Arthrobacter globiformis: one gene and its partner. The protein of the gene in region 1 interacts with the protein of each later gene in a pairwise test. Links are inferred from orthologs where the notes say so. Each region holds a gene or a part of one and is shown on either strand. Other genes may lie near its edges.

Evidence for each region.
Region 2: the proteins of ligA (region 1) and leuS interact in binary tests that used the Escherichia coli proteins (3 or more experiments, as listed by UniProt). The link is inferred for Arthrobacter globiformis from one-to-one orthologs.

The regions. Positions count from the first base shown.
Region 1 is NZ_JAUSYZ010000001.1:1,839,122-1,842,425, forward strand. The notes cover bases 191-3,179. They hold ligA (NAD-dependent DNA ligase LigA), read left to right. Parts: upstream 191-547; coding sequence 548-2,812; downstream 2,813-3,179. Other genes in these bases: QF036_RS08280 (hypothetical protein), read left to right, coding at 191-470; QF036_RS08290 (inositol monophosphatase family protein), read left to right, coding at 2,809-3,179. Also shown: more of QF036_RS08280, read left to right, coding at 1-190; more of QF036_RS08290, read left to right, coding at 3,180-3,304. UniProt on the Escherichia coli protein: DNA ligase that catalyzes the formation of phosphodiester linkages between 5'-phosphoryl and 3'-hydroxyl groups in double-stranded DNA using NAD as a coenzyme and as the energy source for the reaction.
Region 2 is NZ_JAUSYZ010000001.1:3,306,824-3,310,211, reverse strand. The notes cover bases 1-3,073. They hold leuS (leucine--tRNA ligase), read left to right. Parts: upstream 1-310; coding sequence 311-2,836; downstream 2,837-3,073. Other genes in these bases: QF036_RS14975 (DegV family protein), read left to right, coding at 2,910-3,073. In the rest of the region: more of QF036_RS14975, read left to right, coding at 3,074-3,388.

The DNA of each region.
Region 1 (3,304 bases):
CGGCGGCTCCCGTCCCGACGCCTGCTCCGGCGCCGCCGCCGGCGCAAAAGGCGCCGGCACCTGCCCCCGCCCCTGCCCCTGCCCCCGCCCCTGTGCAGCCAAAGGCGCCGGGCGTTGCCCCGGCACCGGCGCGGCCTGCCCCCGCGCCTACCCTCACACCCTTGGTCGCCCCAACATTCAATGGCGGAATGGCGGCCGACGCTGTTCAGGTGGCAACACCCGCGGCCGTTCCGGTCACCTCTGCCTCCTCCAGCCCGGACCCGTCGTCGTCCACGACCATGGCCGAGTCCAGCTGGACCAAACCGATCGCCACACCGGCAGCCAGCCAGGCTGCCGCGGTCGTGTCCGTGGAAAAGAGTTCCGGCATCGGCATCTTCGGCCTGTTCGCCATCATGGGAGGCGTCCTGCTGGTGGGCCTGGGCGGGCTGGCCTTCGCCCTGTGGAGCCGGAACCGCCCCGGTCACTGGTAGGCGGCCCGCCGCCGCGGCAAAATGTCCGGGCTGTAAGGCAAGATAGGTCTGTGAGCACATCATCAGGCCCCACAGACATTGCAGCCACCGGAACTGACCAGCTTGAGCCGGAAGCCATTCCCTCTGAGTCGGTGCGGGATGAGTACGAGAACCTGGCGGACCTCGTCCGGAAGTACCGCTTCGCGTACTACCAGGAGGACGAGCCGCTCGTCTCCGATGCCGAGTTCGATACTCTCTTTCGCCGGCTGGAGGAACTCGAGGCGCTGCATCCGGAGCTCGTTTCCAATGACTCGCCCACCCAGGAGGTTGGCGGGGAAGTGTCCGCGGCATTTGCCGCAGTCGAACACCTCCAGCGGATGTACAGCCTGGAGGATGTGTTCTCCATCGGGGAACTCGAGGCCTGGATCGCGAAGGCCGAGGCAAGCGTCGCCAAGCTCGGCAACGGCAGCGCCGGCCCCACCTGGCTCACCGAACTCAAGATTGACGGCCTGGCGGTCAACCTGCTCTACCGCGACGGCAAACTCGTCCGCGCGGCCACCCGCGGTGACGGCTACACGGGCGAGGACATCACGCACAACGTGCTGACCATCAAGGAAATCCCGCAGCAGCTGAGCGGCGGAAACTTCCCGGCCGAAATGGAGGTCCGCGGCGAGGTCTTCATTCCATCCCAGGCCTTCGCCGAATTCAACGAGGCACTGATCGAGGCCGGCAAGGCGCCCCTGGCCAACCCGCGCAACGCCGCGGCCGGCTCGCTGCGCCAGAAGGACCCGGCGGAAACCGCCAAGCGCCCGCTGCGCATGTACGTCCACGGCATCGGCGCCCGTGAAGGGCTGGCAACGGTAAGCCAGTCGGACACCTACCGCCAGCTCGCCGAATGGGGCCTGCCCACCAGCCCATACTTCGAGCTCCTCGGGAGCCTCAAGGAAGTCCTCGACTTCATCAAGCGCTACGGCGACAAGCGGCACAGCCTCACCCACGAAATCGACGGCATTGTGGTCAAGGTGGACGACTTCGCCACCCAGCGTGCCCTCGGGTATACGTCCCGCGTACCGCGCTGGGCCGTGGCCTACAAGTATCCGCCGGAGGAAGTCCACACCAAGCTGCTGGACATTGCCGTGAACGTGGGCCGCACCGGCAGGGTCACCCCCTTCGGCATCATGGAGCCCGTCAAGGTGGCCGGTTCCACCGTGGGAATGGCCACCCTGCACAACCAGGATGTGGTCAAGGCCAAGGGCGTGAAAATCGGCGACATCGTGGTGCTGCGCAAGGCCGGGGACGTCATCCCGGAGATCGTGGGGCCGGTCCTTGCCCTCCGCGACCAGCAGGATCCGCCGGTCCGGGACTTCGTCATGCCCACAGAATGCCCTTCCTGCGGCACGCCGCTGGCCCCCGGGAAGGAAGGGGACGTGGATATCCGCTGCCCCAACTCGCGCTCCTGCCCGGCGCAGCTGCGTGAACGGGTGTTCCATGTGGCCAGCCGTGGTGCCTTCGACATTGAGGCGCTTGGCTGGGAGGCCGCCATCGCGCTGACCCAGCCGGCCGAGCCCGAAACCCCGCCGCTGACCAGCGAGGCCACCCTGTTCCGGTTGACGCGGGAGGACCTCGCCGCGGTCCGCATCCGGCGAGAGAAGCGGTCCAGGGGCGTGGGCACGGGTGAATTCGAGCTGGTCCCGTACTTCTTCAGCAAGGGCACGGCCAAGTCGCCGTCGAAGCCGACGGCCACCACCGAAAAGCTCTTCGCTGAACTGGAGAAAGCCAAAACCCAGCCGCTGTGGCGTGTGCTGGTTGCGCTGTCCATCCGGCACGTCGGGCCTCGGGCGTCGAGGGCGCTCGCCACGGCGTTCGGCTCGATGGATGCCATCCGGCAGGCCTCGGAAGAGCAGCTCGCGCACGTCGACGGTGTGGGCCCGGTCATCGCCGCGGCGCTGAAGGAATGGTTCGCCGAGGAGTGGCACCGCGAAATCGTTGACACCTGGGCAGCCGACGGCGTGCGGATGGAGGACGAGCAGGACGAATCCGTTCCGCGGACCCTGGAAGGGCTGACCATCGTGGTTACCGGAAGCCTCGAAGGCTTCAGCCGCGACGAGGCCAAGGAAGCCATTCTCATCCGGGGCGGCAAGGCAGCAGGTTCCGTCTCAAAGAACACCAGCTACGTCGTGGCGGGGGAGAACGCCGGAACCAAGCTGGACAAGGCCGAGCAGCTCGGCCTGCCGGTGCTGGACGAGGACGGGTTCCGCGAGTTGCTGGCCAACGGACCGGCGCCTGCCGGGGAAAATAGTGAGGCGGAGGCTGACGATCCCGAGGCAACCGCCAATCCGCGCGACCAGGAGGACTCCGAATGACGCAAGACCTGACCGACCCCCGGGACCTCAACGGGCTGCTCGCAGTAGCCAAGGCGGCTGCGGCCGCCGGTGCCGGTGTTCTCGCCGAACGCAGCCACGGAGCCCTGGACTCAGGGACGGTGACCAACAAGGGCGAAGCCGGCGACTGGGTTACCGCCTTCGATGTGGCCGCGGAGGAAGCCGTGCGCACGGCCATCCGCAGCGCGCGTCCCGGCGATGCGATCACCGGCGAGGAACACGGGACAACCCGTCCGGAGGAACCGACCGGGCTGCGGTGGTCCATTGATCCGCTCGACGGCACCACCAACTTCATCCGCAATATCGTCTACTACGCCACCTCGGTGGCCGTTGCCGATTCCGACGGCGTGTGGCTGGCCGGCGTCGTACACGCCCCCGCGCTGGGACGCGTGTACTACGCCTCAAGGGGACAGGGCGCGTGGCTGGAGCAGGGCGGGAAGCGGTTCCAGCTCACCGGTCCGGTTCCCGGCCGCA
Region 2 (3,388 bases), 1.5 Mb from region 1 along the record:
GCCCCTGCCCCGCCCGCTTCGCGGTGCCCACCACACCCGGGCGAGGGGCCGCCTTCCCTCAACCTTTCCGGGGCTGCCCGCCGCCGGCGCTTGTTTCCATGTATTGGTGGACAAGCGGTAAGGTGGCTGTATGCGTGCGATCCTTCTGCTTAGCTAGCCGCTTGGTATCCCGAACAAATACGGATTATCGAGCGGCCGCCCCTCCATGTCGAGGGGCTTTTGTGTGTCCGGGGAGACCTTCCCGGCAGGCGGCGGGGATCAGACCGTTGTGACAGGACAGAGGGTCATGACAGAACAGAAGAGGGCAGCAGTGAGCGTTCAGCCGGAGACCGAAACCGGAACAGCAGCAGGTGGAGCGGGGATGCCCGAAGAGGGCGCGTACAGCTTCGCGGCGATGGAGGCCCGGTGGCCGCAGGTGTGGGAAGACCTGAAGGTTTTCACCCCCGCCGACGACGGATCCCGGGAGCGACGCTATGTCCTGGACATGTTCCCCTACCCGTCCGGCGACCTTCACATGGGTCACGCCGAGGCGTTTGCCATGGGCGACGTGGTGGCGCGGTACCTGCGCCAGCAGGGATACGACGTGCTGCACCCGATCGGCTGGGACTCGTTCGGGCTCCCCGCGGAAAACGCGGCCATCAAGCGCAACGCCCACCCGAGCGAGTGGACCTACGCCAACATTGACACCCAGGCGGCCTCGTTCAAGCGCTACGCCATCTCCGCCGACTGGTCCCGCCGGCTGCACACCTCCGACCCCGAGTACTACCGCTGGACCCAGTGGCTGTTCAAGCGCTTCTACGAGCGCGGCCTGGCTTACCGCAAGGACTCACCGGTCAACTGGTGTCCCAAAGACCTGACCGTGCTGGCCAACGAGCAGGTGGTCAACGGCGCCTGTGAGCGTTGCGGCACTGCGGTGACCAAGAAGTCGCTGAACCAGTGGTATTTCAAGATCACCGACTACGCGGACCGTCTGCTGGACGACATGTCCGAGCTGCAGGGGCATTGGCCCGAGCGAGTACTGGCGATGCAGCGAAACTGGATCGGCCGCTCGGAAGGGGCGCATGTTCGTTTCGTGATCGAGGCGTCGGATGGACGTGCCGAGCGCGAAGTCACGGTCTTCACCACGCGTCCGGACACCCTGTATGGGGCCACCTTCTTTGTGGTGGCCGCGGACGCGCACCTGGCACTGGACCTCGTCACTTCTGAACACCACGACGCACTCATGGCCTACCGTGAAAAGGTCAAGGCCCTTTCGGACATCGAACGCCAGTCCACCGAGCGCGAGAAGACCGGTGTTTTCACCGGCCGCTACGCCATCAATCCCCTGAACGGTGAGAAGCTGCCCGTGTGGGCAGCGGACTACGTCCTGGCCGACTACGGCACGGGTGCCATTATGGCCGTCCCCGCGCACGACCAGCGCGACCTCGACTTCGCCAAGGAGTTTGGCCTGCCTGTGCGCGCGGTGCTGGACACCGGCGAAGAGGATCCCGCCGTCTCGGGCAAGGCAACGGCGGGGGAGGGCACGCTCATCAACTCCGGCACGCTGGACGGCCTGCCCAAGAGCGAAGCGATTCCTGAAGCCATCCGAATTCTCGAAGGTCAGGGCACAGGCGAGAAGTTTGTGAACTTCCGGCTGCGCGACTGGCTCCTGAGCCGCCAGCGCTTCTGGGGCACCCCGATCCCCATCATCCACTGCGCCGAGTGCGGCGAAGTGCCGGTGCCCGACGAGCAACTGCCGGTGACGCTTCCCGAGGACCTGCGTGGCGAGGCACTGTCCCCGAGGGGGACCTCCCCCTTGGCCGCTGCCGCCGAATGGGTCAATGTCGAATGCCCCAACTGTGGACGTGCAGCCCAGCGGGACACGGACACCATGGACACGTTCGTGGACTCGTCCTGGTACTTCCTTCGCTTCGTCTCCCCGCACTACACCGAGGGTCCGTTCGATCCCGCGAAGATCAACGACTGGATGCCGGTCGGGCAGTATGTCGGCGGCGTCGAGCACGCCATTCTGCACCTGCTGTACGCCCGCTTCTTTACCAAGGTCATTCATGACATGGGGCTCCTGGCAGCGGACGAGCCCTTCAGCGCCCTGCTCAACCAGGGCCAGGTGCTCAATGGCGGCAAGGCGATGAGCAAGTCGCTGGGCAACGGTGTTGACCTGGGCGAGCAGCTGGACAAGTACGGCGTCGACGCCGTCCGGCTCACCATGATCTTTGCCTCCCCGCCGGAGGACGACGTCGACTGGGCTGACGTTTCGCCGTCGGGCTCGGCGAAGTTCCTGGCCCGCGCATGGCGCCTTGGGCAGGACGTGTCCAGCGCCCCCGGTGTTGACTTCAGCACCGGTGACCGCGCGCTGCGCTCGGTCACGCACAGGACCATCGCGGACGCTGCCGAGCTGCTGGACAACAACAAGTTCAACGTCGTGGTGGCCAAGCTGATGGAACTGGTCAACGCCACCCGCAAGACCATCGACTCGGGCGCCGGCGGTGCTGACCCGGCGGTGCGCGAGGCTACCGAGGCTGTCGCCGTCATCCTGAGCCTCTTCGCGCCCTACACGGCGGAAGACCTGTGGAACGTCCTGGGGCACCCGGCATCGGTGGCCAACGCCGGCTGGCCTTCGCACGACGAGGCGCTGCTGGTGCAGGAAACCATCACCGCGGTGGTCCAGGTCCAGGGCAAGGTCAGGGACCGGCTTGAGGTCTCACCGGCTATCTCCGAGGACGACCTGCGCGAGCTTGCGCTGGCCTCCGAGAACGTTCAGCGTGCCCTCGACGGCCGCGGCATCCGGACCGTGATCGTGCGTGCACCTAAACTGGTGAACATCGTCCCGGCCTAACGGGACCGACTGACTGGCCGGGTTCCGGCCGCCGGCAATGCCGGCGGCCGGAAACAACTGCAGGGGGTGTGCCGTGATTGACCGCGAACCGGCAGCCTGGCTGTGGTTAAAGGAGCACCTGGTCCGTCTCCGCCAGGCCACCAGGCCGGGCCAGGTCCCGCCCACGGGTGAGCCCGCCGTCGTCGTCCGCACCGCTGTGGTGACGGATTCGGCCGCCGCCCTGCCCGCCGACTGGGTGCGGGCCTTCTCCATCAACGGCCGGCTGGCCGTCATCCCCATGCCCGTCATGGTGGGTGAGGAGATCTACGGCGAGGGCGAGGACGACATTGCCGGTACCATCGCGGTGGCCCTGGCTGCCGCGACGCCCGTCAAGACCTCCCGGCCGTCGCCGGGCCAGTTTGAGCAGGCCTACCTGGCGGCCGAACGGCAGGGCTTTGAGTCCGTTGTGTCCATTCATATTTCCGGTGGCCTATCCGGCACCGCTGATGCCGCCCGCCTTGCTGCCGGCCGGGTGAAGATTCCCGTGGAGGTGCTGGACACCCGCACCGTGGG